Regions from separate parts of the Devosia sp. XGJD_8 genome, predicted to be linked through region 3. Evidence: predicted binding sites of a transcription regulator. Region 3 holds the regulator's gene; each other region holds the start of a gene.
The links. Region 3 encodes PhoB, which activates phosphate uptake and scavenging genes when phosphate is short. Its sites were predicted from a motif close to TGTCATNNANCTGTCAT; they were not measured.
Positions count from the first base shown of each region.

Region 1 (8,031 bases), 1.6 Mb from region 3:
TGGGCCGGCGGCACTGGCGGCCCTGCTGACCGAAGCCGGCTTCGGCATTTCCATCGTGACGGTGCTCGAGGCGCTGGGCGGTCCCGGCGAACGGGTGCGCTCGCATGTCGCCATGAACTTTGCGCTGGACGAGATCAACCCGCTCAACATCTGCGCCATCAGCGTCGTCGCCCTGCCCGGCGCGCGCATCCTGCCGCTGTCGGCCGGCCTCGACGATGCGCTGTTCGAGCATGACGGGCAGATCACCAAGCGGGAGTTGCGCGCGCTAGCGCTGTCCGCGCTGGCGCCGCGCCATGGCGAGGTGCTCTGGGATATCGGCGCCGGGTCGGGCTCGGTGGGCATCGAGTGGATGCTGGCCGATCCCAGCCTGCGCGCCATTGCCATCGAAGCCAATCCCGACCGCGCGAGCCGCATCACCCGCAACGCTGCCGCCTGCGGCGTGCCCGACCTCAAGCTGGTGATCGGCACGGCGCCCGATGCCCTGTCCGGCCTCGAAGCGCCCCATGCCGTCTTCATCGGCGGCGGCGGTTCCGATCCCGGCGTGCTCGACGCCGCCATGGCGGCTTTGCGCCCCGGCGGACGGCTGGTGGCCAATGCCGTGACGCTGGAACTCGAAGCCATGTTGCTGGACCACCATGCCCGGCTCGGCGGCAGCCTGGCCCGCATCGCGATTGCGCGCGCCGACGCCGTCGGCAGCATGACCGCCTGGCGCCCCGCCATGCCGATCACCCAATGGGCCTGGACCAAGCCATGAGCAGCGCGCCCTTCTTCACCTCTCCCTTCGGGGGAGAGGTCGGCGCGCCGCGCCGGGTGAGGGGGCCTTCCTTGTGCACCACACCCGGTAAAGGCCTCCTCACCCGACCGAAGACGGTCGACCTCTCCCCCAGAGCGAGAGGTAAGAAAGTGCTGCCATGACCGTCCATTTCATCGGCGCCGGCCCCGGCGCGGCCGATCTTATCACCGTGCGCGGCATGAAGCTGCTCGCCGCCTGCCCGGTCTGCCTCTATGCCGGCTCCATCGTGCCGCCCGACATGCTGGCCTGGTGCGGCCCGGATACCCGTCTTGTCGACACCGCCCCGCTGTCGCTCGACGAGATCGAAGCCGAGTATGTCCGGGCCAACGCCGCCGGAGAGGACGTCGCCCGGCTCCATTCGGGGGATCTGTCGGTATGGAGCGCGGTGGCCGAACAGATGCGCCGGCTCGATCGGCTGGGCATTGGCTATACGCTCACGCCGGGCGTCCCCGCCTTTGCCGCCGCCGCCGCCGCGCTGGGTCGCGAGCTGACCATTCCGGCCGAGGCACAGAGCCTGGTACTGACCCGCGTGTCGGGTCGCGCCTCCCCCATGCCCGAACGCGAGACGCTTGCCGCCTTCGGCGCGACCGGCGCAACTCTGGCCATCCATCTGGCCATTCATTCACTGGTCAGGGTCGTGACCGAATTGCGGCCGCTCTACGGCGACGACTGCCCTGTCGCCATCGTCTTCCACGCCTCCTGGCCCGACGAAAAGATCATCGCAGGCACCCTGGCGGACATCGAAGCCCGCTTTGCCGCCGATCCGGTCGAGCGCACGGCCATCATCTTCGTCGGCCGCGGCCTCGGCGCCGCCGACTTCCGCGAGAGCAGCCTCTACGACCCCGACTACCAGCGCCGCTTCCGGGATCGCAGCTAAGCTTTTGATCACACTGCGCTTTCCAGCACCAGCGTGTCGGGTCCCCGAGATGTCCTAGAGACGACGGCCGCTGGCGCGGTTGAAGGGGTGCAGTGTGGCGACGGGCACGGCAAAATCCACCTGGCCGGTTTCGGTCAGGGTCGTGCGGCCCTGCGCGACGATGACGAAGATCTGCTCCAGACCCGCCACCCGCACATAGAGATGGCTCTCGCCGCCCACAGGCTCGATCAGTTCCACCGTGCCGGTCAGCGGGATATCGCCCGCCGCGCCCTTGCCCATGACGACGGCGTCGGGCCGGATGCCCACGATATCGGTGCCGGCCGGCAGGCTTGCGGGCAGGCTTACGCCGGGCAGCGCGCGGATCCGCTCGACATCGATCAGGTTCATCGGCGGCGAGCCGATGAAGCCGGCCACGAAGAGCGAAGCCGGGCGGTCGTAGAGTTCGGTCGGCTTGCCAACCTGCTCGATATGGCCGCCATTCATCACCACCAGCCGGTCGGCCAGGGTCATGGCTTCGAGCTGGTCATGGGTCACGTAAACACTGGTGGTGCCCAGCGAGCGCTGCAGGCGGCGGATTTCGATGCGCATCTGGCCGCGCAGCTTGGCGTCGAGATTGCTCAGCGGTTCGTCGAACAGGAAAGCCTTGGGCTGGCGGACAATGGCCCGGCCCATGGCGACGCGCTGGCGCTGACCGCCCGAAAGCTGGCGCGGCTTGCGGTCGAGGAAGGGGGCGATTTCCAGCGTCTGCGCCGCGGCATTGACGCGGGCATCGATCTCGTCGCGCGGCGTGCCGCGGTTCTTGAGCCCGTATTCCAGGTTTCCCCGCACCGTCATGTGCGGATAGAGCGCGTAGTTCTGGAACACCATGGCGATGTCGCGCTCGGCGGGCTCGCGCTTGTTGACCACGGCGCCACCGATGGAAATCGTGCCCTCGGTGATGGATTCGAGGCCGGCAATCATACGCAGCAAGGTGGACTTGCCGCAGCCGGATGGTCCCACCAGCACGACCATTTCGCCATTGGCAATGGCCAGGTCGATGCCGTGGATCACCTGGGCGCCGCCGGGATAAGTCTTCTTGACGCCCGAGAGTTCGATGGCGGCCATTGCTATTTCTCCGTTTCGACCAGGCCCTTGACGAACAGGCGCTGCATGAAGATGACGACGAGAACTGGGGGCAGCATGGCCAGCATTACGGCGGCCATGACGAAGTTCCACTGCGGTTCGGAATCGGCCGTGGCGGCCAGGCGCTTGATGCCCATGACGACCGTGTAATAGCGGCTGTCGGTGGTCACCAGCAGGGGCCAGAGATACTGCACCCATCCATAGATGAAGAGGATGACGAAAAGCGCCGCGATATTGGTCCGGCTAAGCGGCAGCAGGATATCGCGGAAGAACTTGATCGGGCCGGCGCCGTCGACGCGGGCGGCTTCCATCAGCTCGTCCGGGACGGTCAGGAAGAACTGGCGGAACAGGAAGGTGGCCGTTGCCGAGGCGATCAGCGGCAGGGTCAGCCCGACATAGGAATTGAGCAGGCCCAGATTGGCCACGACCGCGAAGGTGGGGATGATGCGCACCTCGACCGGCAGCATCAGCGTGATGAAGATGATCCAGAAGGCGACCATGCGGAACGGGAACTTGAAGAACACGATCGCATAGGCCGAGAGCAGCGAGATGGCGATCTTGCCCACGGCGATGATGATGGCGATGATCAGCGAGTTCATCAGCATGATCCACAGCGGCGGCGCACCAGCGGTGGAAATGCCCTCGGTGAGCATCTTGCCGTAGTTCTCGATCAGGTGCGGCCCCGGCAGGAGCGGCACCAGTCCGCGCATGAAGTCGCCGCTGCCATGGGTGGAGGCGATGAAGGCCAGATAGACCGGAAACACCACCACGATGACGCCAACGATGAGCACCAGGTGGGTGAGGACGGTGAGGAGAGGACGATTTTCGACCATGTTATGCTGCGCTCCTCAATACTGTACGCGCCGCTCGACATAGCGGAACTGGATGGCGGTCAGCACGATGACAATGGCCATCAGCACCACGGATTGCGCTGCGGACGAGCCGATATTGAGCCCGAGGAAGCCGTCGGCATAAACCTTGTAGACCAGGATATTGGTGGCCTGGTTGGGCCCGCCCGACGTCGTCGCATCGATGATGCCGAAGGTGTCGAACATGGCGTAGTTGATGTTGACGATCAGCAGGAAGAAGGTGGTGGGCGAGAGCAGCGGAAATACAATGGTCCAGAAGCGCTTGAAGGGTCCGGCACCATCGATGGCGGCCGCCTCAGTCAGCGATTGCGGCACCGATTGCAGCCCCGCGACGAAGAACAGGAAATTGTAGGATATCTGCTTCCAGCTCGCGGCGATGATGACGAAGATCATCGCCTGGTTGCCATCCACGCGGTGGTTCCAGGAAATGCCCGCGGCGCGCATCAGATAGGGCGCGATGCCGATGGTGGGGTTGAACATGAACCACCACAGGATGCCGACGACCACGGGGGCCACGGCATAGGGCCAGACCAGCAGGGTGGTATAGGCGCGATTGGAGCGCAGCACGCGGCTTACGGCCACCGCGAGAATGAGCGACAGGGTCATGGACAGCAGCGTCACCGACACGGCGAACATCGCCGTCTTGGTGAGCGAGTTCACATAGCCGGGGTCGGCGAACAGGCGCGAATAGTTCTCGAACCAGATGAAGGTGGTCTTGAAGCCGAAGGGATCTTCACGCTCGAAGGATGATTTGACCGCCTGGGCTGCAGGCCAGATGAAGAAGATCAGGGTCACGGCAAGCTGCGGCGCCAGCAGTGCATAGGGCAGCAGCTTGTTGGGAAAGGTAGTGCGCTTGGTTTGCATTTGGGCCGAGAACTCCCCCGACGATCACGGCCAGACAAGCCGGGCGGCAATAGCCGCTTGGTTGGTAGGCCGCCCGCGACTTTGCGGTCGCGGGCGGCCCGGGGAGACTTACTGATTGGCGGCTTCGAAGTCGCGCAGGATCTGGTTGCCGCGTTCGACGGCGGCGTCCAGCGCTTCCTGGGCGGTCTTGTTGCCGGCGAGCAGGGCTTCGAACTCCTCATCGACCACGGTGCGGGCCTGGGTCAGGTTACCGAAGCGGATGCCCTTGGAATTGGCCGTCGGGGTGCCGCGGGTGATCTGGTTGATGGCGATGTCCGAGCCGGGATTGGCTTCGTAATAGCCCTGTTCCTGGCCGAGTTCATAGGCCGCATTGGTGATCGGCAGGTAGCCGGTCGCCTGGTGCCAGTCGGCCTGGACTTCGGGGCTCGAGAGGTAGGTGAAGAACTGGGCGACGCCCTTGTAGACTTCCGGATCCTTGCCATTGAGGGCCCAGAGGGTGGCGCCACCAATGATCGAGTTCTTCGGCTCGGTGGTCACGTCGTCATAGTAAGGCAGGGGTGCGAAGCCGACTTCGAACTCCTTGGAATTGTTGACGACGCCAGCGCGCGATGCCGACGAGTTCATGTAGATCGCGCATTCCTGGGCGTAGAATTTGGGTGGAGCATCGGCGCCGCCGACCGGGCCACCATACTGGAACAGGCCTTCGTCAGCCCACTTCTTCAGGTTTTCCCAATGCTTGACCTGAACTTCACCATTGAAGGTGAACTCGCTGCCCAGACCGCCAAAGCCGTTTTCGAGCGTGCCATAGGGCTGGTCGTGGATGGCCGAGAGGTTTTCGAGCTGTACCCAGGAGATCCAGCCGGAGGTGAAGCCGCAGGGGGCAGCACCTGATTCCATGATCTGGCGGCTCATGGTCTCGAGCTCGGCCCAGGTCTTGGGCGGGGTTTCGCGGTCAAGGCCGGCTTTTTCGAACACGTCCTTGTTGTAGTACATGATCGGGGTGGACGAGTTGAACGGCATGGACAGGATGTTGCCGTCGGTGTCGGAATAGTAGCCGGTCACGGGAGCCAGGAAGCCTGACGGGTCCCAGGCTTCGCCATTCTCAGTCATGAGCGAGTAGACCGGGTTCACGGCGCCCTTGGCGGCCATCATGGTGCCGGTGCCCACTTCGAAGACCTGCACGATGGCGGGTTGTTCGTTGGCGCGGAAAGCGGCAATGGCGGCGGTCAGCGTCTCGGGATAGCTGCCCTTGTAGCTGGGAACCACGACGAATTCGCTCTGGCTTTCATTGAAGCCCGTGGCGATGGCTTCAAGGCGCTGGCCGAGCTCGGCATCCATAGCGTGCCACCAGGCGATCTCGGTCTGCGCAAAGGCAGCCGAAGAGGAAAGCATCAGCGACAGGGCGGCAAGCCCGGCTACGCCATTCAGATTCTTCATGGTTATCTCCCGTTGTTACCGGCTCGGCCTTGTGACCGACCAGCTTCTTCCAGAACTTCGAATTTGAGCGCTGAGGACTGTCATCAAGGCTTCACGAAACAGAAGCGAAATCTATCAGACAGAAAACGAAACCTCATACGCGCACGCCACCCTCCTCGTGGCGGGGACGCATGGTGTGCGGCCCCGATCTAGTCAGGCCAGATAACAGCTGCGTGACAACTAGGTAACAGAAATGTGACTGTGGACCAAGAGGCGACTGCAGGCCGTAGAGTCAGGCCTGTTCAACGCGCGTTTGCGACGTCATCGACAGCGTGAAACGCAGGGTCTGCAGGGCATTGCGCCAGTCTTGTCGCGGTGTTGCGCGGCGCAATCAATAGGTCGTACGGCCGCCGGAGAGATCGAAGACGCTGGCGGTGGTGAAGCTGTTTTCCCGGCTGACCAGCCAGGCCACCATGGAGGCGGCCTCGTCCACCTCCAGGAACCGGCCGCGCGGAATGCGCACCAGCATGTAGTCGATGAATTCCTTGGTCAGCGTATCGAGGATGCGCGTCTTGGCAGTGGCGGGCGTGATGGCGTTGACCGCGATGTCATATTTGGCGAGTTCCTTGCCCAGTGACTTGGTGAGCCCGATGACGCCGGCCTTGGCGGCCGAATAGGCCGACAGGTTCGGATTGCCCTCCTTGCCGGCAACCGATGAGATGTTGACGATTCGGCCGTAGTTGCGCGCCTTCATCGCGGGGATGACCACCTTGTTGACGTAGAAGGTGCCGTTGAGATTGATCTCGACGACGCGACGCCACTCGTCGGGGTCGTAGTCTTCCAGCGTGGCATTGGGGCCGGCAATGCCCGCGGAGTTGACCAGTATCGACACCGGCCCGAGTTCTGCCTCCACCTCGGCATGCGCCCGCTGCAGACCCGCGAGATCGGTGATGTCGACCGTCTTGGCCGAAGACGCGGGGCCAAGATTGTCCAGCGCCATGGCCAGGGCCCCGGCATTGGTGTCCCACAGGCTGACCCTGGCACCCGAGGCGATCAGCCGCCGGGCAATGGCAAAGCCGAGCCCCTGCGCGCCGCCGGTGACGACGGCGATCTGGTCGTTGAGGTCGATGACATTCATGGGGCAAACACCTTGGTCAATCATGCGGCGCGAAGCCGACTCCGCGCCCACCAGGCGTAGTACCGGCCCGGCCCATTGTCCATTTGCGGGCTCCCCCTTCCTTTAGCCCGCGTCACACCCCCGGCACCCGGAACCGGGCCGGTCCCGGTTCGTTGTGGCCAGTGCACACAGGCTCGGACCGCTCATGACATCCCAGACGCCTTCTTTCGACGGGGACCGGGCGCCCCGCGCCACCTACCGGCTGCAACTCAACAGCGCCTTCACCTTCGCCGATGCGCAGAGGCTTGCGCCTTATCTTAATGCGCTCGGGGTCAGCCACGTCTATCTCTCGCCGATCCTCAAGGCGCGGCCCGGCAGCACGCATGGCTATGACACGGTCGATCATCAGCAGATCAATCCGGAGTTGGGATCGCTGGACGATTTCCGCGCCTTGGTGGCAGCGCTGCGGCAGCACGGCCTGGGCGTCATTCTCGATTTCGTCCCCAACCACATGGGGGTGGGCGGCGCCGACAATGGGTTGTGGCTCGATGTGCTCAAGCACGGCCCGTCCAGCCGCTATGCCGACTGGTTCGACATCGACTGGCACCCGCCAAGGCCGGGCATGGCGGGCAAGTTGCTCGTGCCCTTTCTGGGCGCCAGCTATGCCGAAAGCCTGACATCCGGTCTCCTGCAGCTCAAAGCCGATGCCGACGGCTTCGCCATCTGGGCGGGGGACGACCAGAAGCTGCCCATCCGTCCCGAGGACGAAAGCGAGCTGCTCGCGCGCCATGGCACGGCCGAGGCGGCGATTGCCGCGCTTTCTGGCCAGCCGGAACAGGCGGGCTCCTGGGCGTCCCTTGATGCGCTGATCGCGAGCCAGAACTGGCGGATCGCCCACCATTCGGTCGCGGGCGACGAGATCAATTACCGGCGATTCTTCATCAACAGCGACCTGGCCGGCATTCGCATCGAC
Region 1 is NZ_JBKJHF010000001.1:1,277,048-1,285,078, reverse strand. It holds gene cbiE (precorrin-6y C5,15-methyltransferase (decarboxylating) subunit CbiE) at 1-754, shown strand, start outside; gene cobM (precorrin-4 C(11)-methyltransferase) at 912-1,670, shown strand; gene ugpC (sn-glycerol-3-phosphate ABC transporter ATP-binding protein UgpC) at 1,725-2,774, opposite strand; gene ugpE (sn-glycerol-3-phosphate ABC transporter permease UgpE) at 2,777-3,625, opposite strand; gene ugpA (sn-glycerol-3-phosphate ABC transporter permease UgpA) at 3,641-4,525, opposite strand; gene ugpB (sn-glycerol-3-phosphate ABC transporter substrate-binding protein UgpB) at 4,634-5,962, opposite strand; gene ACLI1C_RS05985 (SDR family NAD(P)-dependent oxidoreductase) at 6,333-7,079, opposite strand; gene treY (malto-oligosyltrehalose synthase) at 7,264-8,031, shown strand, end outside.
Region 1: a site for PhoB is predicted at 6,164-6,180, ahead of ugpB (sn-glycerol-3-phosphate ABC transporter substrate-binding protein UgpB). Genes of this name have one in related genera too.

Region 2 (8,031 bases), 200 kb from region 3:
GCAATATGCCAAGCGGCAGCGGACGTGGTTTCGCAACCGGTTCGGCGACTGGCCGCGCCGGGCCGCCTAGCGGGGGCGCAGCAGGCCCAGGCGCTCGCGCATGGCGAAGCGGATCACCAGCACGACGGCAACGAAGGCCAGCCCCGCGGCCAGCCCGATCCAGATGCCGACACCGCGCCAGCCGACGACGAAGCCGAGGATATAGGCAATCGGCAGGCCCACGGCCCAGTAGCCGAGGATGGCGAGGACCATGGGGATCTTGGTGTCGCTGAGGCCACGCAAGGCATGGGCCGCCACGACTTGCGCGCCGTCCACGAGCTGGAACACGCCGGCGACCACGAGGAAAGTGGCCGCCAAAGCCAGTGCATTGGCGTTTTCCGGCAGGCGCGGATCGAGGAACCAGGTCACGATGGTGGGGCCGGCCGTGAGGAACAGCACGCAGGAAAAGGCCATGAAGCCAGTGCCCAGCACAAAGGCGGTCCAGCCCGCCTTGCGGATGCCTTCAGGATCACTGCGGCCATAGGCCATGCCGACGCGCACCGTGGCGGCAATGCCGAGGCCAAGGGGCACCATGAAGGCCATGGAGGCGCATTGCAGGGCGACGGCATGGGCCGCCACCTCGTCGGTGCCCAACAGTCCCATCAGCAGTGCTGCGGCGGTGAAGAGCCCCACTTCGGCCAGCACCGTGAGCCCGATGGGCGTGCCGATGCGGAAGATTTCACGGAAACGCACCCAGTCCGGCCTCCAGAAGCGCATCAGCACGTAGAAGCGCTTGAAGCGGCGGTGGCGCAGCACATAGGCCAGCATCAGGCCGAACATGAGTATGTTGGACAGCACGGTCGCAAGGGCGGCGCCGCGCAGCTCGAGCCGGGGCATGCTGAAATTGCCGAACATCAATGCGTAATTGGCCAGCGCGTTGACGATGACGCCGCCGATGGTGATCAGCAGGATGATGCGGGTGGCGTCAAAGGCGGATAGCAGCGAGCGCAGGGCAACCATGGCCAGCGCGGGGAACAGCATCCAGACGCCGACCTGGATATACTGCTCGGACATGATGGCAGTATCCGGATTCTGGCCGAGCACGGCGAAAATCGGACGGATCTGCAGCAGGACCGGCACCATGAGCGTGGCCAGCAGGATGGCCGCCCACATGCCCTGGCGAACGATGCGGCGGACGGCCCTGATATCGCGCGCGCCCCGCGCCTGCGCGACGAGAGGGGCCACCGCGCCGACAATGCCGATGCCGCCCACGAAGAAAGGCATGATGAATGTCGTCGCCAGCGTGCCCGCGGCGAGATGACTGGGGCCGAGCCAGCCGAGCATGATGACGTCGGTTGCGGTCAGGGCGTTCTGGGCCAGCTGGGCGATGACCAGCGGCCAGGCCAGCGCGAAGGTCGCGCGCAGCTCGGCGCCCCAGCCGCCCCGTGCGGGCGCGGAATTGACGGCGGCGCCGGGCGCAACCGTGACTTGCTCGCTCATGTCAAAATGTCCTACTCGCGGGGCATTGCTCTAAAGGAAACCGCCCAGTAGCGGAAGAGGGCGGCACAAGGAGCGGGCGATGGCTGGCGAAACCGACGGGATGGGACGGCTGGTTCTGGGCGTTGCCGGGCTGGTCGGGGCCGTGGGTGTGGCTGCTGCCGCAGCTGCATCGCATGACGGCAATTCGCGCAGCCTGGCGGCCATTGCGGCCATCTGCCTGGCCCATGGTCCGGCATTGCTGGCCTTGGCGCTGGCGGGGCGGGGGCGCGTGCTCAGCCTTGCCACGCTCCTGCTCGCCGCAGGCACATTAGTGTTCGCCGGCGACCTGGGCATGCGCGAATGGCTGGGGCATGGCCTCTTCCCCGGTGCGGCGCCACTGGGCGGCGCCGGCCTGATCGGCGGGTGGCTGGTCATCGTCGCCGGGGCGCTGTTCCGCCGCGCCGGTTAGCTGCCTAAAATTTTGTTAAATTGCGCCGGGAACCAATGTCGCAACAGCGCATTCTTGCCCTCGATAGTTCTGGAGGGTTTTCCATGCATAAGATTTTGATCATCGCCGCGACGTGCCTGTCTCTTGCTGCCTGCACCACCACCCAGCAGGGTGCCGTGGTCGGTGGCGTTGGTGGTGCCGTCATTGGTGCCAGCGCGACTGGCGGCAGCCTGCTCGGTACGGCAGTCGGCGCCGGCGTCGGCACTGTGGTTGGCGCGGCAGCCGGCGAAGTGCTCGGCCGCTCGTCGAACAACCCCGACATCTGCATCTACGAGCGCCGCGACGGCACCCGTTATCGCGATACTTGCCCGCGCGGCTAAAGAAAGTTGCAGCATCGCCCCATGCTGCAGGCGCCGTAAGGCGTCGGAGCACCCGGTTCGGATTCATTTCCGAATCGGGTGCTTTTCATTGACCAGTGAAATCGCCTTGAAATTTGGACGGCTAGCGGACATATTTTCGGTCCTACGACCACTATCTCGCGCTATCTGATCGACCGGCAGAAGCCGGGAACTTGGCTACCTGCTGATCGGTGAATCGTTTAGGCCGGGCTCCAAAAGGCTCGTTTTCAACCCTGACCGCTTCGGCGGTGTCCACTAGCGAGGACCAATTCCTATGGCTGCCATCACCGGTACCGTAAAATTCTTCAACACCACCAAGGGCTTTGGTTTCATTTCGCCCGACAATGGCGAGAAGGATGCCTTCGTGCATATCTCGGCTGTCCAGCGTTCGGGCCTGCAGGGCCTCTACGAGGGCGACAAGGTGACCTATGAGCTCGAGACTGGCCGCGACGGCAAGGTTTCGGCCACCAACCTGACCCTGCTCAGCTAAGCGCGACACACAGCGTATCCGAAGGGCCCCATGGGGCCCTTTTTTGTTGGCTTATGCACAGGCCCCGCCGGACCAATCGACAGCGGCGCGGCCGGCATGCGATTGTGCCGCCCGATCAAACAATCGGAGACCCGCCATGCTGCGCGAGTTCTTGAGCAACTGGAGCCCCAGGGTTGCGACGACGCCGGGTATGCGGCAGTCCGGCGCCTTGCCCTATTCGGTCATCGATGGCCGCGTGGTCTTCCTGTTGATCACATCGCGGCGCACCGGGCGCTGGATCTTTCCCAAGGGCGATATCGAGCCGGGCATGACGCCATGGGAGAGCGCGGCGGTCGAGGCGATGGAAGAGGCCGGGGTCAGCGGCGAGATCGCCGTCGAGCCCATTGGCAGCTATCGCTCCAGCGCCAGCGTGGACGGTTCGAGCCTGGTCGATGTCGACCTCTACCCGCTCAAAGTGGTGTCCCAGCTCGATGTCTGGAAGGAAATGGACCAGCGGCTGCGGCACTGGGCGGTGCTGCCCGAAGCGCGGCGGCTGCTCAATGATACAGCGCTGTCGCGGCTCGCGGTGAAGCTGCAGGGACAGTTGCGCGGCCCGCGCCAGACCCGCTGACGGCGCCGGCGTTCAGGCGCCGATCACCAGATCAAGGATCCAGAACAGGGCCGCCGCCACGACGGCGGAGGCCGGAACAGTGATGATCCAGGCTGCGGCAATGCTGGTCACGTGCTGACGGCGGACCAGCTTGCGCCGTTCGCTCTTGCGCTCCTTGGACAGGGCGTCTTCGGGGGTGGCGTTGAGCGCGGCCGGATCGACATGGCGGGCGTGAACGGGCACGGCGGTGAAATCGAGATCCTTGCGCGAATAGTATTCACGCAGGAAGCCCACGCCGAAAATGCCACCGACGGCGATATGCGTGGATGAGACCGGTAGGCCCAGCGCCGAAGCCACCAGCACCGTGACAGCGGCTGCCAGCGCCACGCAATAGGCGCGTACTTCATTGAGCTTGGTGATCTGCTCGCCCACGGTGCGGATGAGGCGCGGCCCGAACAGGGCCAGGCCCAGCGAGATGCCGATGGCGCCGATGGCCAGCACCCAGAAGGGCAGGGTAATGCCCGCCGCCGCCGACTCCCCTGACTGCAGGGTGGTGACGATGGCGGCGAAAGGTCCGACCGCGTTGGCGACGTCGTTGGCGCCATGGGCGAAGGAGAGGAGGGCGGCGGCCACCACCAGTGGCAGGCGGAACAGGGCCGCGACATGCTTCTTGCGGTTTTCCATGCCGATGGACTGCCGGCGCACCAGCGGCATGGCGCCCAGCCAGCCGAGCAGGGCAAAGGTGACCCCGAGCGCAAGCACGACATGCAGTTCGGGCTTCCACACACGGCTCAGGCCCTTGGTGGCGATATACATGGCGAAGATGCCGGTCATTGCCGCGACCAGCACGGGCACCCAGATCCGCGCGGCGGAGACCTTGTCGATGCGGTCGGTGATGGTGTGCTTGATGAAGGAGAGCAGCAATGCTGCGATTGCGCCGCCCAGCACCGGGGAAATGACCCAGCTGGCAGCGATGGTGCCGATGGTCGGCCAGGCCACGCTGCCCCAGCCGGCCGCGGCTATGCCGGCGCCCAGAACGCCGCCGACGACGGCATGGGTGGTGGAGACCGGGGCGCCGAGATAGGTGGCTAGGTTGACCCAGAGCGCGGATGCCAGCAGCGCCGCCATCATCAGCAGCACGAAGCGTTCGGCCTCGATGGCTTCGCCGGTGAGCAGGTCGCGCGCCACGGTGTTGACCACGTCGCCGCCCGCCAGCAGCGCGCCGGCCGCTTCGAAAATGGCGGCGATGACCAGGGCGCCGCCCATGGTCAGGGCGCGCGAGCCAACGGCCGGACCCATATTGTTGGCCACGTCATTGGCGCCGACATTGATCGCCATATAGCCGGCGATCGCCGCCGCGATGACCACGAGGTAGCTCATCGGGCCGTCAGTGACGACAAAGCTGGCCCAGACCGCCGCAAGCAGCAGGAAGACCAGCGCAAGTCCGGGGGCCGCTATCGAGCGGGCGAGATCATGGGTGGCGTTTTCCAACCCCGACACACGCTGCAGGTCCTTGTCGAGGGCGCTCTTGGCCATGTGTCATCAAACCGTCACAAAACTCACCTTCTGCGCCAATAGCATTGTCTGTCGCATTGGCCACGTCTTTTGCGTGTCCGGGGGCATTGCTCCACGGATTTTGGCGCCAGCGGCGGTGACTTGCGCCTTCCGGGTCATCAACAACCGCCAAGAGGTCCGCCGCCCCTTGACACCTTTGCGGTCTTGCACCTATCAATGCGGCCACAATTTCATGGAGAGGTCCCGTGCGGGCACTCATTCTCGTAGTAGGCAGGCGCATCGGCAACGTGGGATAAAATCCCGCGCGATAGCTGGTGCGCCGAAAACAGGTCCCGAACGGGGCCTTTTTTATTGCCCGGTTTTCGCCGCTACGAGACTGGGCCAGATCAAGTGGACTGAGGAAGGAACTCACGATGGCCGAACAAATGACCGGCGCTGAAATGGTTATACAGGCGCTGACCGACCACGGGGTCGAGCATGTCTTCGGCTATCCCGGCGGCGCCGCCCTGCCGATCTATGATGCGATGTTCCAGCAGGATGCGGTGCAGCATATCCTGGTGCGGCATGAGCAGGGCGCAACGCATATGGCCGAGGGCTATGCGCGCTCGACCGGCAAGCCGGGCGTGGTTCTCGTCACCTCCGGTCCCGGGGCCACCAATGCGGTGACCGGCCTCACCGATGCGCTGATGGATTCCATCCCGCTGATCTGCATCACCGCGCAGGTGCCCACCACGCTGATCGGTTCGGACGCCTTCCAGGAATGCGATACGGTCGGCATCACCCGCAGCTGCACCAAGTACAATTACCTGGTGAAGCGCGTGGAAGACCTGCCGCGCATCATGCATGAGGCCTTCCTCATCGCCACGACGGGCCGTCCGGGTCCGGTGGTCATCGACATCCCCAAGGATGTGCAGTTCGCGCTGGGCGACTACTACAAGCCCGATCTCGATACGCTGCGCCACCAGAGCTACCGCCCGCAGCTGGACGGCGACGCCGCGGCGATCGAGGCTGCGGTCGACCTCATGCTCAAGGCCGAGCGGCCGATCTTCTACACGGGCGGCGGCGTCATCAATGCCGGGCCCGAAGCCTCCGAGCATCTGCGCGAGCTGGCGGAGCTGACCGGCTTTCCGGTGACCTCGACCCTGATGGGCCTGGGCGCCTTCCCGGCGTCCAATTCGCAGTGGCTGGGCATGCTGGGCATGCACGGCACCTACGAGGCAAACCTGGCGATGCATGACTGCGACGTCATGATCAATATCGGTGCGCGGTTCGACGACCGCATTACCGGCCGGATCGACGCCTTCTCGCCCAATAGCCGCAAGATCCATGTCGATATCGATCCCAGCTCGATCAACAAGGTCGTGCGCGTCGACGTGCCGATCATCGGCGATTGCGAGCGGGTGCTGTCGGAAATGGTTCGCGTCTGGCGCAGCCGGACCAACCAGCCGCGTACCGAGGCGATCGGCGCGTGGTGGAAGCAGATCGGCACCTGGCGGGCCGTCAATTCGCTCGGCTTCAAGAATTCGGACACCGTCATCAAGCCGCAGCATGCCATCCAGCGGCTCTATGAGGCGACCCGCAAGCAGGGCAAGGAAGTCTACATCACCACCGAGGTGGGCCAGCACCAGATGTGGGCGGCGCAGCACTTCCACTTCGACCAGCCCAACCGCTGGATGACCTCGGGTGGCCTCGGCACGATGGGCTATGGCCTGCCGGCCGCCGTGGGCGTGCAGGTGGCCCATCCCGATGCGCTGGTGATCGACATTGCCGGCGAGGCCAGCGTGCAGATGACGATGCAGGAGCTTTCGACGGCGGTGCAGTATCGCCTGCCGATCAAGATCTTCATCCTCAACAACGAGCGCATGGGCATGGTCCGGCAGTGGCAGGACCTGCTGCATGGGTCGCGCTACGCCCATTCCTATTCGGAATCGCTGCCCGACTTCGTCAAGCTGGCGGAAGCCTATGGCGGCAAGGGTATCCGCTGCTCGAACCCGGCCGAGCTCGACGCGGCCATTGCCGAGATGCTCGACTATGACGGCCCGGTGCTGTTCGACGTCATCGTCGAAAAGGACGAGAACTGCCTGCCCATGATCCCCTCGGGGAAGCCGCATAATGAGATCATCCTGCCCGATACGGCCAATATCGGCGACATCATCGACGAGAAGGGACGGCAGCTCGTCTAGGGCGCTGCGGAGGACACCACCATGAACGCACATCTGCAGCCGACCGGTTCGGCCTATTTCATCACCAAGGATACCCAGGAAACCGAGCGGCATACGCTTTCGGTGCTGGTCGACAACGAGCCGGGCATTCTCGCCCGCGTCGTCGGCCTGTTCTCGGCGCGCGGCTACAATATCGAAAGCCTGACCGTCAGCGAGACCGAACACGGGCGGCGACTTAGTCGCATCACCGTTGTCGTCATCGCCACGCCCAAGGTGCTGGTGCAGATCAAGCTGCAGCTCGAGCGGCTGGTGCCGGTGCACAAGGTGCATGACCTGACGGCCGAGGGCGCGTCGCTGGAGCGTGAGCTGGCGCTGATCAAGGTGGCCGGCTCGGGCGACCATCGCGCCGAGACACTGCGGCTGGCCGATGCCTTCCGCGCACAGATCGTCGACGCGTCGGTGGAGAGCTTCGTGTTCGAGATCACCGGCAAGCCGGCCAAGATCGACAGCTTCATCGCCCTGATGCAGCCGCTGGGGCTGGTCGAGGTGGTGCGCACCGGGCTGGCGGCGATCTCGCGTGGTCCGCAGGGCATGTGACCCGGCCAAAAGCTGATCGCTGCCATCACAAGGTTCGATTGGGCGGCTCGCCCAGTCTGGTATAAAGCAGGGACATCTTTCGCCGAGTCCCGCCCATGACCCTGCTTTCCGTCAATCTCAATGCCGTCGCCCAGCTCCGCAACCGGCGCAACCTGCCCTGGCCCAGCGTGGTGGGGCTGGCCCGGGTCGTGCTCGATGCGGGCGCCAGCGGGATTACCGTACACCCGCGACCGGACGAGCGGCATATTCGCCGCACCGACGTGTTCGACCTGGCGGAACTGCTACGCGACGACTATCCCGCGGCCGAGTTCAATATCGAGGGTTATCCAAGCGAGGACTTCTTCACGCTGGTCGAGGCGGTCAGTCCGGCGCAG
Region 2 is NZ_JBKJHF010000001.1:2,703,879-2,711,909, reverse strand. It holds gene miaA (tRNA (adenosine(37)-N6)-dimethylallyltransferase MiaA) at 1-70, shown strand, start outside; gene ACLI1C_RS12940 (MATE family efflux transporter) at 67-1,479, opposite strand; gene ACLI1C_RS12935 (DUF423 domain-containing protein) at 1,559-1,927, shown strand; gene ACLI1C_RS12930 (hypothetical protein) at 2,011-2,286, shown strand; gene ACLI1C_RS12925 (cold-shock protein) at 2,579-2,794, shown strand; gene ACLI1C_RS12920 (NUDIX hydrolase) at 2,931-3,404, shown strand; gene ACLI1C_RS12915 (inorganic phosphate transporter) at 3,417-4,919, opposite strand; gene ACLI1C_RS12910 (acetolactate synthase 3 large subunit) at 5,312-7,081, shown strand; gene ilvN (acetolactate synthase small subunit) at 7,103-7,657, shown strand; gene ACLI1C_RS12900 (pyridoxine 5'-phosphate synthase) at 7,753-8,031, shown strand, end outside.
Region 2: a site for PhoB is predicted at 4,921-4,937, ahead of ACLI1C_RS12915 (inorganic phosphate transporter). Genes of this name have one in related genera too.

Region 3 (8,031 bases):
CGGAACGGGTGATCTATGTCACCAGCCTCTCCAAGAGCCTGACGCCGCTGATCCGCCTCGGGGTGATCGCGCCGCCGCCCGCGCTGATGGCGGCGGTGCGCAAGCGGCTGCGGGCGGAGAGCTGGGGCCTGCCGCCCTATGTGGCGGAGCTGGCGGCGGCGATGATCGAGATCGGCATGGCTGACGAGGCTGCGGCGGCGCTGCGGACCGAGGGCTGGCGCCGGCTGGGGCTGACGCGGGCAATCTTGGCGATCGACACGGTCCCGATGCCGGGCGGTGCGCCACATCTGTGGCTGCCGATGAGCCCGTTCAAGGCAGAACAGCTGGCCCGGCGCGCCGGCGAGGCGGGCGTGCGCATCACGCCGCCCTCGGCGACGCAGGTGGGATCGTCACCGGTGGCCGGCGTGCGGCTCTGCATCATGGCGCCCCGCACGCGGCGTGTGCTGGAGCGCGGGTTGAACGTGCTGGCGGGGCTGCTGGACAGCGAGGAAGATGTGGTGGTGTGAGCCACCACCCGGAAAACTAGGCCGGCAGGCCCACATAGTTCTCCGCAAGGCTCTGCTGGGCGGCGCGTGAGCCGGTGAGATAGTCGAACTCCGCCCGTTGGATCCTGCGGCCGAAGGGGCCGGTCTCCGGGAAGGTGTGCAGCAGGCTCGTCATCCACCAGCTGAAGCGCTCAGCCTTCCAGATGCGCGACAGGACGTGGTTCGAATAGGCGTCGAGTGCGGCGGGCGAGCCTTCGCTGAAATGCTCGATCAGGGCATCGGCCAGGGCGGCGACGTCGCTCATGGCGAGGTTGAGGCCCTTGGCGCCGGTGGGCGGTACGATGTGGGCGGCGTCGCCGGCGAGAAAGAGCTGACCGAAGCGCAGGGGCTCGGCGACGAAGCTGCGCAGCTGGGCCACGGATTTCTCGATGGAGGGGCCGGTCTGCATCGCCTCGGCCGTTTCGGGCGCGAGGCGCGCGCGCAATTCATCCCAGAAGCGGTCGTCGGACCAGGCGCCCACCTGCTCGTCGGCGGGGACCTGGATATAATAGCGGCTGCGGGTGCGCGAGCGCTGCGAACAGAGCGCGAAGCCGCGCTCGTGATGGGCATAGATGAGCTCATCGGCCACGGGTGGACGATCGGTCAAAACGCCAAGCCAGCCAAAGGGATAGACGCGCTCGAAAGTGGTCAGGGACCGTTCGGGGACGCTGCGGCGGGAGACGCCGTGGAAGCCGTCACAGCCGGCAATGACGGCGCAATCGATGCGGTGTGTGGCGCCGTCCTTGCGGTAGCTGACCCAGGGCTGCTGGCCGTCGAAATCGTGCAGTTCGACGTCTTCGGCCTCGTAGATGGTGCGGGACTGCCGGATGGCCATCAGGTCGCGCGTGACCTCGGTCTGGCCGTAGACCATGACCTGGCTGCCGACCAGGGCGGAGAAATCGATGCGGTGGCGATCCCCGTCAAAACCCATTTCGATGCCGTGATGCACCAGGCCCTCGGCATGCATCCGGGCGCCGGCAAGGGCGCGGTCCATCAGGTCGACGCTGCCCTGTTCGAGAACGCCGGCGCGGATGCGGCCGAGCACGTAATCGGCGCTCTTGCGCTCGACGATGACGGCGTCGATGCCGGCGAGTTCGAGCAGGCGACCAAGCATGAGCCCGGACGGACCGGCGCCGATGATGGCAACCTGAACGCGCATGAATTCCTCCCTTTGCAGCCAGTATGCCGGCCTTTTGCTGCCAGCATGCTGGTGGTTTTCTGGCGGTTTTCCAATGGACGGGCGGCGCAAACTATTGGATTATCCGAACATGAACTCCATCCCCAGCTATGCGCTTTACGGCGAGGCCGATTCCGACCGGGAGCAGGACTGGCTGCATTGGGAAACCATCCAGTCGCGCAGCCGGCTGCATGACTACCGGATTGCCCCGCACCGGCATGAGCAGTTCCTGCAGATCCTGCACCTCACCGGGGGCAGCGCGCGGCTGACGGTGGACGGCGCGGCGTTTGCGCTGCGGCCATCGAGCGTGGTGGTGGTGCCGGCGCTGACGGTGCATGGCTATGAGTTCAGCCAGGATGTCGAGGGGATCGTGGTCACGCTGATGGAGCGGGACGTGCGCGATGCGGGGCTGGGCGACCTGGGTGCGGTGGTGCTGCGCGAGACTGCCGCGCTGAGCGGGGCGCTGGACCGGCTGATCGCGGAGGCGGACCGGCCGGGGCCGGGACATGGCGTGGCGATGCGGGCGCTGATCGCGCTGCTGGTGGTGGCCATTCAGCGCGCCGGGCTGGATGGGGCGCAGGCGGGGGCGGGGAGCAGCGAGCGCAGCGTGGTGCATGCGCAGTCGTTTCGCTGGCTGGTGGACAGCCGGTTCCGGCAGACGCGGCGGATTGCCGATTATGCGGCCGAGATCGGCATCAGCCCGACCCATCTCAACCGGGTGAGCCGGGAGGTGCTGGGCGCCTCGGCGCTGGCGGTGATCGAGCGGCGGGTGGCGCTGGAGGCGCGCCGGATGCTGCTGTTTTCGACGCTGAGCATCAAGCAGATCGGGGCGGAGCTGGGCTATGAGGACCCGGCCTATTTTGCCCGGTTCATGAAGCGGGTGCTGGGGACAGCGCCGGGGGCGTATCGGAAGCGGGTGCTGGGGTAGCTCTGGGGACGTCTCCGAGTCCGAGCGTAGCCCGGCAGGTGAGCGTTGCGGGCGCGGTGCGTCCATCCCCTCCTAACCTCCCCTTGCAGAAGGGGAGGAATCTCATCGCGTCGGCGGCGCCAACTTTCCCGCCCACACCAAAGGCTGCATTGCCAAACCACGTGTGGCGGACCTAGACAGGTCAGGACTGAAAAGGAAGCATGATGTCTGATCGACCGCCCATGCTGGCGCCATTCCGGCATGAGACTTTCCGGCTGCTGTGGCTGGCGACGCTGGTGTCCAATCTGGGTGGGTTGGTGCAGTCGGTTGGCGCCGGCTGGATGATGACCACGCTGACCGACTCGCACAACATGATCGCGCTGGTTCAGGCCTCGACCACGCTGCCGATCATGGTCTTCTCGATCGCGGCCGGAGCGCTGGCCGACAATTTCGACCGGCGCGTCGTCATGCTGATCGCGCAGGGCGGCATGATGGTGGTGTCGCTGATGCTGGCGGCGCTGGCCTTCATGGGCCTGCTCAATCCCTGGCTGCTGCTGAGCTTTACCTTCCTGATCGGCTGCGGCACGGCGCTGTTCAATCCGTCGTGGCAGGCCTCGATGGGCGATATCGTGCCGCGCGCCGACCTGCCCGGGGCGGTGACGCTCAATGCGATGGGCTACAATATGATGCGCAGCGTCGGCCCGGCGGTGGGCGGGCTGATCGTGGCGCTGGCCGGTGCGGCGGCGGCCTTTGCGGTCAATGCCTTTTCCTATGTGCCGCTGCTCTATGCGCTGCTGCGCTGGAAGCCGGAGCGGCCGGCCAGCAAGCTGCCGCGCGAGAATTTCGGCAGCGCCATGTGGGCGGGCATCCGCTATGTGTCGCTGTCGCCGAACCTCACCACAGTATTGTTCCGCGGCTTTCTGTTCGGCTTTGCGGCGGTGGCCATCCTGGCGCTGCTGCCATCGGTGACCAGCGACTATGTCGGCGGCGGCGCCATGGTCTATGGCACGCTGCTGGGCTGTTTCGGGCTGGGGGCGATCGGCGGCGCCTTCCTCAATGGCCGCGTGCGCGAGCGCTACAGCAACGAGACCATCGTGCGGGTGGCCTGCGTCGCCTTTGCCCTGAGCAGCGCGGCGCTGGGCTATAGCCGCGACCCGCTGCTGAGCCATCTGGCGCTGCTGCCGGCGGGCGCCTGCTGGGTGCTGTCGCTGTCGCTGTTCAATGTCTCGATCCAGCTATCATCGCCGCGCTGGGTGGTGGGACGGGCGCTGTCGCTCTACCAGACGGCGACCTTTGGCGGGATGGCCGCGGGCAGCTGGGTCTGGGGAATGAGCGCCGATGCGCTGGGGCCGGATTCGGCGCTGGCGCTGGCCGGCGTGGTGATGCTGGTCTGCGCACTGGTGGGCTTCCGGCTGCCGCTGCCGCAATTCAATGCGCGCGATCTCAACCCGCTCAATACGTTCAACGAGCCGGTGCTGAAACTGGACCTGCGGCCGCGCAGCGGGCCGATCATGGTGATGGTCGACTATCGCATCGACCAGGGGGACATTACGCGCTTCCTGGCGCTGATGGCCGACCGGCGCCGCATCCGCATCCGCGACGGGGCGCGGCAATGGTCGCTGCTGCGCGACCTGGAGCATCCCGAGGTGTGGACCGAGGCCTATCACGTGCCGACCTGGATCGACTACCTGCGGCACAATCTGCGCCGCACCAAGGCGGATGCCGAGAATATCGACCAGATCCGGGCGCTGCATCGCGGGGGCGAGCCGCCGGTGGTGCGAAGAATGATCGAGCGGCAGACCGTGCCGCTGCGGGATGATACCCCGATCCGGGATACGCCTGAGGTTTGAGACCCGCCTCCTAACCGCCGGGTGAGGGGGACTTTTGGGTGGTGCGTAGGGAAGGCCCCTCACCCGGCGCTGCGCGCCGACCTCTCCCCCGGAGGGAGAGGTGAAGGTCCGGGATAAGCCGGGTCCAAGGGGCTTAGCCGTTCAGGGCAGGCCGTCGGGGTGATGGTGATTGGTAATGTTGACCAGTGTCCAGGCGAGACAGGCTTGTGCCCATTCGGCTCCGGCCACAAGCCCGCGCTGTTTCGCCCAATGCGCCCGCCCAGCCTGACGCCCGGGAAGACACGCGGCCACCAGATCCGGCGTGCATGAGGGATGGTCATAGGCCGCGACGAACAGATCAAGGCGGCGCAGTTGATCCTGCGGGCTCCAGCGGTCCTCGCCGAGGCCGAGCCAAGTCCAGACACTGTAGGTGAGGTCCCACAGGCGGGTGCCGGGCATGATGGTATCGAAATCGATCATGCCGGCTGGTCTGTCGTCGACAAGGACAGTGTTGGCCGGTGTCCAGTCGTTGTGACACATGACCTCGGCTCCGGCGGCAGGGACCGGGGGGAAGTCGGTCGTGCAGTCGTGGAAGCGTCGCAGGAGATCGGCCGCGTCGGTCAGCTGGGCGTCGCTGAAATCGTCCTTGTCGAACAGGACTTCGCCAGGCAGGTAGGTGAGGATTTCGCGGCCCTGATCGTCATGGCCGAGGAAGCGTGGGGCGTGGCCGAAGCCCTTGCGTTCCAGGTGGGCCAGCAGGGCCTGCTGCATGCGCGTATCGTGCCGGGTGGCGCGGCGGATGGTGTCTCCGACACGCACAACGCCGTTGACCTGCCCGCCGGCGAGGGGAATTTCCTGTTCTGACAAGCGCGCCTCCACGTGGGGGCACAATAATGCGGCACGGGGCGGGAGCAAGAGCGGCGCTGCGGGATGATCTCTCCTTCGAAGGGAGAGAGGGGCGGGATGGGCGTGGGCTCGAATATTGGGGCTCCCAACACCCCCTCCCATCCTCCCCCATCAAGGGGGAGGTGCTGTCCGGTGGATGGGCGAGACCGCGCCACAATCCACGTACTCACAAGGGGCCGTACCCCCACCTAACCTCCCCCTGGCAGGGGGAGGGACTGATGCAGTTTGTGGGTCGCGATGTGGCCAAGGTCGCCGTGCGGCTCCTCCCCCTGTCAGGGGGAGGGTGGGAGGGGGCGCCTTACGCGACCTGGGCGAACCTTTCGTCGAAGGCGTAGCCGGCGCCGCGGACGGTGCGGATGGGGTCGGTTTCGCGGCCGCGGTTGATGGCGCGGCGGAGGCGGCCGATATGGACGTCGACGGTGCGCTCGTCGACATAGACGTCATTGCCCCAGACACCGTCGAGGAGCTGCTCGCGTGAGTACACTCGACCAGGATGGCGCATCAGGTATTCGAGCAGGCGATATTCGGTGGGGCCGAGATGGACGTCGCGATTGGCGCGGCGGACGCGGTGGGTGGTGCGGTCGAGCTCGAGATCGCCGACCTTGAGGGCGGCGGTGACGAGATTGGGATTGGCGCGGCGCAGCAGGGCGTGGATGCGGGCGATCAGCTCGGGCACCGAGAAGGGCTTGACCACATAGTCATCGGCCCCGGTGGCCAGGCCCCGGACGCGCTCTTCTTCCTCGCCGCGGGCGGTGAGCATGATGATCGGGATGCGGGCGGTTTCCTCGCGGGCGCGCAGGCGCCGGCAGAGTTCGATGCCGGAAATCTCGGGCAGCATCCAATCGAGCAGGATGAGATCGGGCAGCTTTTCCTGAATGGCGCTCTGGGCCTCGTCGCCGGTTTCCGCGGTGACGACGCGGAAGCCCTCGGCTTCGAGATTGTAGCGCAGCAGGATGGCGATATCGCCTTCGTCTTCGACAACGAGGATCGTGGCGGGCATGAGATGTGCTCCCGTCGGTTGCGGCACCATGGCCGGTGCTTGTGGCTCCACCCCTCCGAGCCTCCCCCATCAAGGGGGAGGTACGGGCCGGTGGTTGGGAGGCGTCAGCGCTTGTGCGGCTACGCCTTGATCTGGGTGCGGTGCAGTTCCTGGACGTCGTTGGTCAGGGGCTTGCCGGTCTGCAGGTAATAGGCGCGCTCGGCGATGTTGGTGGCGTGATCGCCAATGCGTTCCAGGCTCTTGGCGCAGAACAGCAGGTGGGTGCAGGTGGTGATGTTGCGCGGATCTTCCATCATGTAGGTCAGCAGCTCGCGGAACAGGGAGGTATGCATGGCATCGACCTCGTCATCGCGGTTGCAGACCTCGATGGCGGCGGCGGCATCGCGGCTGGAATAGGCGTCCAGCGCTTCCTTGATCTGGCGCAGCACCAGGGCCGTCATGTTCTTGACGCCGTTGTAGAAAGTGGGCTGCAGGCTCATGCCTTCGAGCTTGAGCGAGCGGCGGGCCAGCTGCTTGGCCATGTCGCCGACGCGCTCCAGATCGGAGGCGACGTGGATGGCGGTGACAATGGCGCGCAGGTCGGAGGCCATGGGCTGGCGACGGGCGATCATGGAGACGGCCATTTCGTCGATCTTGCGCTGCATGTCGTCGATGCGCTGGTCGGCGATGATGGTCAGGTCGGCCAGTTCGCGGTCGAGCTTGAGCAGGGCCTTGGTTCCATTCTCGATGGCCACTTCGACCTGGCCGCCCATTTCGGCGATGGTCTGGGCGAGCGCGACCAGTTCGTCATTGTAGGACGAAACGATGTGTTCGGAGCCGGTATTGGGCATAGCGTAATCCTTGTTGTCCGAGCCCGGATCAGCCGATGCGGCCCATGATGTAGTCCTGGGTCTGCTTGTTGACCGGGTTGGTGAAGATGTCTTCGGTGACGCCTTCCTCGATCAGCTTGCCCAGGTGGAAGAAGGCGGTCTTCTGGCTGACGCGGGCCGCCTGCTGCATGGAGTGGGTGACGATGACGATGGTGAAGTTCTCGCGCAGCTCGTCGATCAGCTCTTCGATGATGGCGGTGGCGATGGGGTCCAGCGCCGAGCAGGGCTCGTCCATCAGGAGGACTTCCGGCTTGGTGGCGATGGCGCGGGCAATGCAGAGGCGCTGCTGCTGGCCACCGGACAGGCCGGTGCCGGGCTCGTTGAGGCGATCTTTGACCTCTTCGAAGAGGCCGGCCTTGCGCAGCGAGGAGACGACGATTTCCTCGGTCTCGGCCTTGGTCGAGACCATGCCGTGGATCTTGGGGCCGTAGGCGACGTTTTCGAAGATCGACTTGGGGAAGGGATTGGGCTTCTGGAACACCATGCCGACGCGGGCGCGCAGTTCCACAACGTCGAGGTTCTTGTCGTAGATGTCCTCGCCATCAAGCGTGATCCTGCCGGTGACGCGGCAGATGTCGATGGTGTCATTCATGCGGTTGAGCGAGCGCAGGAAGGTGGACTTGCCGCAGCCAGAGGGGCCGATCAGCGAGGTGACGCGGTTGCGCTCGATCTCGAGGTTAACCCCGAACAGGGCCTGCTTGGCGCCGTAGAAAACGCTGACATCCTCGCCCTTCATGGCCACTGTGGGAGGAATTACCACCTGGTCGGGCTTTGCCACGAGCGTCGAACCCTTGTTTTCGGTCATCGCGTTCATCTCTC
Region 3 is NZ_JBKJHF010000001.1:2,907,499-2,915,529, reverse strand. It holds gene ACLI1C_RS13895 (PLP-dependent aminotransferase family protein) at 1-506, shown strand, start outside; gene pobA (4-hydroxybenzoate 3-monooxygenase) at 523-1,683, opposite strand; gene ACLI1C_RS13885 (helix-turn-helix domain-containing protein) at 1,793-2,629, shown strand; gene ACLI1C_RS13880 (MFS transporter) at 2,833-4,458, shown strand; gene ACLI1C_RS13875 (phosphotransferase) at 4,600-5,304, opposite strand; gene phoB (phosphate regulon transcriptional regulator PhoB) at 5,642-6,343, opposite strand; gene phoU (phosphate signaling complex protein PhoU) at 6,463-7,173, opposite strand; gene pstB (phosphate ABC transporter ATP-binding protein PstB) at 7,202-8,026, opposite strand.

Region 4 (8,031 bases), 1.3 Mb from region 3:
CGTTGCTGAACTCCCTGTCAGCCACGCTGGAACCCAGCTCGGGCCGGACTCTCTACCGCATGCGCGACGGCGAGTGGCGCAATATCTACGACCTCTCCGAGGCCGAACGCCGCTTCCTCATCCGCACCGATTGGGGCTTCGTGCATCAGAACCCGGCCGATGGCCTGCGCATGACCGTCTCGGCCGGCGCCAATGTCGGGGAGCGCCTGATGGCGGTGGGCGACCGGCACTATGGGCACATCAGGGAAACCGCGCTGGACTGGCTCGGCCGGGTGGAAATCGCCGCCGACCGCATCGACGACCAGCCGCGCAGCTTTTCCGGCGGCATGCGCCAGCGCCTGCAGATCGCCCGCAACCTCGTCACCGGCCCGCGCCTGGTCTTCATGGACGAACCCACCGGCGGCCTCGACGTTTCGGTGCAGGCCCGTCTCCTCGACCTGCTGCGCGGCCTCGTCGGCGAACTCGGCCTCGCCGCCATCGTCGTCACCCACGACCTCGCCGTGGCCCGTCTGCTCAGCCACCGCATGATGGTGATGAAGGACGGCCATGTCATCGAATCCGGCCTCACCGACCGAGTCCTCGACGACCCCCGCGAGCCCTATACGCAGTTGCTCGTCAGCTCGATTTTGCAGGTGTGAGAATGACCGCCCTATCCGTCCAGAACCTCTCAAAAACCTTCACCATGCACCTGCGTGACGGCCTCATCCTCCCCGTCGTCGCCAACGTCAATTTCGACGTCCATGCCGGCGAATGCGTCGTGCTCGGCGGCCCCTCCGGCGCCGGCAAGTCCTCCATCCTCAAGATGGTCTATGGCAATTATGGCGTCGATGCCGGCGCCATCACCCTCCGCCATCACGGCGAAGCGGTCGATCTCGCCACCGCCGATCCGCGCACCGTGCTTACCCTGCGCCGCGACTCCATCGGCTATGTCAGCCAGTTCCTGCGCACCGTGCCGCGCGTCTCGGCGCTCGATGTCGTGGCCGAGCCGCTGGTCATCCGCGGCAAGGAGCGAGCAGACAGCCAGCAGGCTGCAAGAAACTTGCTGGCACGCCTGAACCTGCCCGAGCGGCTGTGGAGCCTGCCACCGGCCACCTTCTCGGGCGGTGAACAGCAGCGCGTCAACATCGCCCGCGGCTTCATCACCGATCATCCGGTGCTCCTGCTCGACGAACCAACCGCCTCGCTCGACGCCACCAACCGCGCCGTGGTCGTCGCCATGATCGCCGAGAAAAAGGCCGCAGGCGTCGCCCTGCTGGGCATTTTCCATGACGAGGAAGTCCGCGCCCAGGTGGCGGACCGCATCGTCGACGTCACCGCCTTTGCCCCGAGGATCGCCGCATGAAAAAGCTTGGCCTGGAACCCTTTATCCACCCGACCGCCAAGGTGCACGACTCCGTGCTCGGCCGCTATACCGAGGTCGGCGCCGGCTGCTCGATCTCCCATTCCAGCATGGGCGATTACTCCTACTGCGTCGGTGGCACCCAGATCGCCTATTCGACCATCGGCAAATTCTCCAACATCGCCGCCCATGTCCGCATCTACGCCTCCATGCACCCCATGGAACGCGCCTCGCTGCACCACTTCACCTATCGCTCGGCGCAATATTTCGAGGGCGAGGAAGACGACCAGTCCTTCTTCGACTGGCGCGAAAGCACGCCCATCAGCATCGGCCACGATACCTGGATCGGCCACGGCGCCGTCATCATGCCCGGCGTCACCATCGGCAATGGCGCCATCATCGGCTCCAATGCCGTGGTAACCAAGGATGTCGCCGATTTCGCCATCGCCGTCGGCGTTCCCGCCCGCACTATCCGCCAGCGCTTCAGCGACGACATCGCCGGCCGGCTCGATGCCATGGCCTGGTGGGACTGGAGCCACGACAAGCTGCATCAGGCACTCCCCGATTTCCGCAAGCTGGGGATCGAGGCCTTTCTGAAGAAGTATGAATAGAGGCCGCCACGACGCCACTGTGCACAGTCACGCAACCGTCACCGAACCTACATGATGACGTTACCTCCCCGCCCTAGGTCTGCCGCAGTTCAACGGCGGGGCACGTCTGATGCTGAAGATTTCCAACGTTTCGCGACGCTTCGGTGACAAGCTGGCCGTCGATGGCGTGAGCCTCGAAATCCCCCAGGGCCAGATGGTCGGCATTATCGGCCGCTCCGGCGCCGGCAAGTCGACCCTGCTGCGCATGATCAACCGCCTGGCCGATGTCTCCTCCGGCTACATCGAATACAACGGCGTCAAGACCAGCGAGCTGCGTGGCCAGGAACTGCGCAACTGGCAGCGCGACTGCGCCATGATCTTCCAGCAGTTCAACCTCGTGCCGCGCCTCGATGTCATCACCAATGTCATGCTGGGCGGCCTCAACGGCCGCAATCCGGTGCTCAACCTGCTGCAGCTGTTCTCGGTCGACGAGCAGATGCTGGCGCTCAAGGCGCTGGAGCGGCTCGATATCGCGGCCACCGCCATGCAATGGGCCCAGACCCTGTCGGGCGGCCAGCAGCAGCGCGTCGCCATCGCCCGCGCCCTGATGCAGAACCCCAGGATGATCCTGGCCGACGAGCCCATCGCCAGCCTCGATCCGCGCAATGCCCAGATCGTCATGGACAGCCTGCGCGACATCAATGCCGACGGCATCACCGTCATCACCAATCTGCACACGCTCGATACCGCCCGCGCCTATTGCGAACGCATCATCGGCATGGCGGCTGGCCGGGTCGTGTTCGATGGCACGCCCGATGAGCTGACCACCGACGTTGCCCGCACGCTTTATGGCGCCGACGGCCTCAAGGAGGCCTTCTCGGAGGCCATGACCTCGACGGCGATCGCGCCCATCACTCCGCCGGTCGTCACGGCCCGCGCCCACTGAGTTTCCAGCGTTCCGCAACTGCCTGACCGCCAAGGCGGCGCCAGTCTGCCGACATCCTCGCGTCACCAAAGGAGATTTCCATGACTGCGATCCGTACCATCCTGCTTGCCGGCATTGCCGCTGCTGCCCTCACCACCGGCGTCTTCGCCCAGGACAACGTCCTGCGCATCGGCCTGCTCGGCGGCGAGAACGAGGCTGACCGCCTGCGCGACAACCAGTGCCTGGTCGATCTGATGAAGTCCGAACTCGGCTTCTCCGATGTCCAGCTCTTCCCCGCCGCCGACTATAATGGCGTGATCCAGGGCCTGCTGGGCGGCACGCTCGACTATGCCGAACTCGGCGCCTCGGCCTATGCCGCCATCTACCTGCAGGACCCCGATGCGGTCGAGCCCATCCTCACCACCGAGCAGACCGATGGTGCCACCGGCTACTATTCGATCATGCTGGCCCGCAAGGACAGCGGCATCACCAGCCTCGAGGACATGAAGGGCAAGTCGCTCGGTTTTGCCGATCCGGACTCCACCTCGGGCTACCTCATCCCCGTCGTCGCGCTGCCCAACGATATCGGCATGCCGGTCGAGGAATACTTCTCCGAAACCGGCTTCGGCGGCGGCCATGAGAACAACGTTCTCGCCGTGCTGGATGGCCAGTTCGACGCCGGCGTGACTTGGGGCTCGGGCGTCGGCGACTTCATGGAAGGCTACACCTCGGGCAATATCCGCTCGATGGTCGACAAGGGCATGCTCGACATGGAAGACGTGGTGGAAGTGTGGAAGTCCCCGCTGATCCCCAACGGCCCCATCGTCCTGCGCTCAAGCCTCGATCAGGCCACCAAGGACAAGATCGAAGCCTTCCTCAAGGCCCTGCCGGAAACCAATTACGACTGCTTCCGCGCCGCCCAGGCCGGTGATTACAACGGCTATGTCGAGGTCGACCCGACCTTCTACCAGCCCGTGATCGACGCCCGCAAAGCGACCATCGGCGGCTAAGCCAATCTGTCGGCCGGACTCCATTCGGGGTCCGGCCGATGCTTTATCGGGAGACTAGCATGGCGGACATGACGAGCGGCGGGTCGGGCCTCAGCGCCGCGACCGGGACCATCCACCGGCACTATCGCCAATTGCTGATGACGCGGCGGCTCTACTCGCTGCTGGCCGTGGCCGGCCTCGCTGTGGTGCTGGTCTTCGCGCTGCTCTTCGCCAACAATGCCAGCTCGGGCAAGTTCCTCGACCGGCTGCCCTATCTCTTTGATTTCATCAAGAATTTCGTGCCCGACGATCCGTTCGAGATCGTCCGCGCCATGTTCGACTTGCCCTCGCCCTATGCTGATGGCTCGTTCAAATACGACTATGAAGTGGGCCGCCACTATCTGTTCGGCACGGGCTTCTACATCCCCGAATATTTCTACGAAATGCTGGTGACGCTGAACATCGCCTTCGCCTCGACGCTGATCGGCGGGCTGTTCGCCTTCCTCTTCTGCTTTGTCGCCGCCTCCAATCTCGGCGTCGCCGCACCGCTGCGCTGGATCATGCGCCGCCTGCTCGAGCTGATGCGTGCCTTCCCCGAAATCGTCCTGGCCGGCATGCTGGCCGCCGTGCTCTCGCTCGGCCCGATCGCTGCCATCTTCGCCGTCTCGGTCCATACCGTTGGCGCGCTGGGCAAGATGTTTTTCGAAGTGGTCGAAAACGCCGACATGAAGCCCGATGACGGGTTGCGCGCCGTGGGCGCCAACTGGTTCGAGCGCGTACGCTTCGCCATCGTGCCCCAGGTCATGCCCAACTTCGTCTCCTATTTCCTGCTGCGCACCGAGATCAATGTGCGCGCCTCCACCATTATCGGCGCCGTCGGTGGCGGCGGCATTGGCGAAGTGTTCCGCCAGTCCATCGGCCGCGACCACGCGGCCAAGACCTACGCCATCGTCATCCTGCTGTTCCTGACCATTGTCGCTATCGACCAGCTGTCCGGCTGGCTGCGCCGGCGCCTCGTCGGCAACGCCGCCTTCCAGTTCGGCGCCTAGGAGCTCGTCATGTCCGCCATCGCCCTGACCGCCGCCGACCGTACCCGCCTGCGCAAGATGCATCCCGATCTGTTCGCCCCCGGCCTCTTCAAGCGCTGGGGCGGGTTGATGCTGCTGGCCGGCGCGCTGGCCTACCTGGTCTATTGCTGGAGCTTCTTCGAGGTCGGCCCCAAGCTGGCCGAGGGCAAGTGGGAGCGCGCCAGCGTCTACATGGCCGATTGGATCAGCTGGGAAGCCCAGCCGCGCTACCGTTGCCAGCCTGACGGCACGCTGCAGATCGAGCATCAGCGTTTCTCCCCGCTGGGCGAGAATCCGGATCCCGACTGGATGACCGCACTGCCCGACGGCCGTGAGGAAGTGACCTTCGGCGATCAATCCAACCGCATCGAGATTGCCACCACCGGGGTGGTCGCCGTCCTCGGCGGCGTGCCCTATGACATCGCCTTCGCCGATGAAGCGGCCATCCTGCCTGCCGATGCCCCCGCGGCGATGAGCGAGAAGAACGGCCGGGTCACCGTCGACTACGGCTTTGCCGGCAGCGCCGAAATCCGCGCCACCCAGGTCTTGGTGCGCCGGCGCTTCTTGGGTTGGGAGAATTTCTGGTTCGACACCACCTCTCCCTTCTGGGGCATGGGCCTGCCTGAACTCTGGACCAGCGTCGCTGCCGGCCCGCAGATCAGTCCCGATCAGTCCAACCTGTCCCTGGCCTGGAACGAATTCCTGACCAATTCGGAATGGCAGCACGGCGACGTGCTCAACAAGCTGCTGCAGACCATCGTCATGGCCTTTGTCGGCACGCTCTTCGCCGCCACGCTGGCTTTCCCGCTGGCCTTCATCGCGGCCCGCAACGTCACCAGTTCCCGGCCGGCCAACTGGCTCACGAAGCGCTTCTTCGACTTCACCCGCTCGGTCGACATGCTGATCTGGGCGCTGGTCTTCACCCGTGGCTTCGGCCCGGGCCCGCTGGCCGGTATTGCCGCAATCTTCGTCACCGACACCGGCACCTTCGGCAAGCTCTATTCCGAGGCCATTGAGAATATCGATGACAAGCAGCGCGAAGGCGTGCGCTCGGTGGGCGCCTCGGCAGCCGACGTCAACCGCTTTGGCGTCGTGCCGCAGATTGCCCCGGTCGTCATCAGCCAGACGCTCTACTTCTGGGAAGCCAATATCCGCGGCGCCACCATTATCGGCGCGGTTGGCGCCGGCGGCATCGGCCTCAAGCTGCTCGAAGCCATGCGCACCAATCAGGATTGGGAAAACGTCGCCTATATAGTGCTGCTGATCCTGATCGTCGTCTTCATCTTCGACAACCTCAGCGCCGCCCTCCGCTCCCGCCTCATCGGCCCGACAGGGCACTAAGGGGCCTTGGGGACCACTGAGTTCACAGTCGACACCCTCCCCCTTGTGGGGAGGGATCAAGGGTGGGGGCGTTTGGCCCAAAAATCGGGGTATCGCACACCCCAGAGGGCATGCTTGCCGCCAGAGGCCAAGTGAAATTGCCCCGATACTCACCGCCAGCCTGACGCCAAACTCCTCAAAGCCGCTTCTCTGCCAGCTCCCGAAACGCGTCCGGCACCGTGCGCGGCGCTTCCAGCACCACCGAGCCATAGCCGATCGCGTCCCAGCCGAAGCGGTCGCGCACCTTGTCCATGGCCCCGTCCGCCTGTCGTCGCGCCACGCCGATGCGCGTACCGGGGCGGCGGGCGTCCTGCGCTCCGCCCAGCGAGAATTCCAGCTGCATCAAACTGTCCGGCACCAGATGCGAGACCGAAATCGCCAGCAGCGAGATATCGCGCTCCTGGGGAAATTCCCTGTGCACGCCAGCCACCAGTTCCTCGGCGATCTCGGCAATCGTGGTTGTCGCCGAAACCGGCGCGCCCAGCGTCATGGCGCGGGTGACGGCCCGCATATCGGCAAAGCGCACCCGCGTCGTCACCGTGCGGCCGGCCCACGCCTTGTCGCGCAGCCGCGAGCCGATGCGGTCAGCCAGGAGGCGCAGGGTAGGGCGGAACACGCTCTCGCGAAACGGCTTGCGGCCGAGCGCCGATTGCGCCCCCGCCGAGCGGGACCGATGGTCGGTGACGATGGCGCGCGGATCGCGGTTCCAGGCCAGAGCAAACAGCTTCTCGCCCGCCGCGTGCCCCACCAGGCGCTCCAGCGAGCGTCCCGGCGTCGCCGCCAACTGGCCGATGGTCACGATGCCCGATTCAGCCAGTTTCGCCTTGGTGACGGGCCCCACGCCCCACATCAGCTCCACCGGCAGGTCATGCAGGAATTCCAGTTCATCCGCCGGCTCGATCACCATCATGCCGTCCGGCTTGGCGACCTGCGAGCCAATCTTCGCCAGGTGCTTGGTGCGCGCCACTCCCACCGAGATCGGCAGTCCCAGCTCGTCTCGCACCCGCCGCCGGATCGTCTCGGCCACCACCGCGGGCGGCCCAAACAGATGGGCTGTGCCCGCCACGTCGGCAAAGGCCTCGTCGATCGAAATGCGCTCCACCAGCGGCGTATAGTCGCCCAGAATGGCAATGGCGGCATCGCCGAGCCGCTGATAGTCCCGAAAATGCCCGCCAACGAAGATCAGCTGCGGGCAAAGCTCGCGCGCCTTGCGCCCCGCCATGCCGCCATAGACGCCAAATGCCTTGGCTTCATACGACGCGGCCAGCACCACGCCCCCGCCCACCGCAATCGGCTTGCCGCGCAGCGAGGGGTCGAGCAATTGCTCTACCGACGCATAAAACGCATCCAGGTCAGCATGCAGGATCGTCGCGCCATCCACCTGAAACCCCTGTAGCTCTGACTAGAACATAAAGGGAACAAACGACGCGACGAGTCAAGCACAGCTTTCTTACCTCTCCCTTGGGGGAGAGGTTGGCGCGCAGCGCCGGGTGAGGGGGCCTTTACTGGGTGCGGCGTTGGGGAAGGCCCCCTCACCCGACCCAAGAGGGTCGACCTCTCCCCCAAAGGGAGAGGTAAAGGCCTACGGCATCAGCTGCCCGCCATTGACCTCGATCACCTGCCCGATGATGTAGCCCGACAGGCTAGGCGCTGCGAGGAACAGGTAGGCGCCCACGCATTCCTCCGCCGTGGCGGCGCGCCCCATCGGAATCGTCGCCACATTGGCCTTCATCTGCGCCTC
Region 4 is NZ_JBKJHF010000001.1:1,630,328-1,638,358, forward strand. It holds gene phnK (phosphonate C-P lyase system protein PhnK) at 1-638, shown strand, start outside; gene phnL (phosphonate C-P lyase system protein PhnL) at 641-1,342, shown strand; gene ACLI1C_RS07630 (DapH/DapD/GlmU-related protein) at 1,339-1,950, shown strand; gene phnC (phosphonate ABC transporter ATP-binding protein) at 2,060-2,875, shown strand; gene phnD (phosphonate ABC transporter substrate-binding protein) at 2,956-3,864, shown strand; gene phnE (phosphonate ABC transporter, permease protein PhnE) at 3,933-4,892, shown strand; gene phnE (phosphonate ABC transporter, permease protein PhnE) at 4,902-6,251, shown strand; gene dinB (DNA polymerase IV) at 6,427-7,671, opposite strand; gene ACLI1C_RS07660 (SDR family NAD(P)-dependent oxidoreductase) at 7,873-8,031, opposite strand, start outside.
Region 4: a site for PhoB is predicted at 1,976-1,992, ahead of phnC (phosphonate ABC transporter ATP-binding protein). Genes of this name have one in related genera too.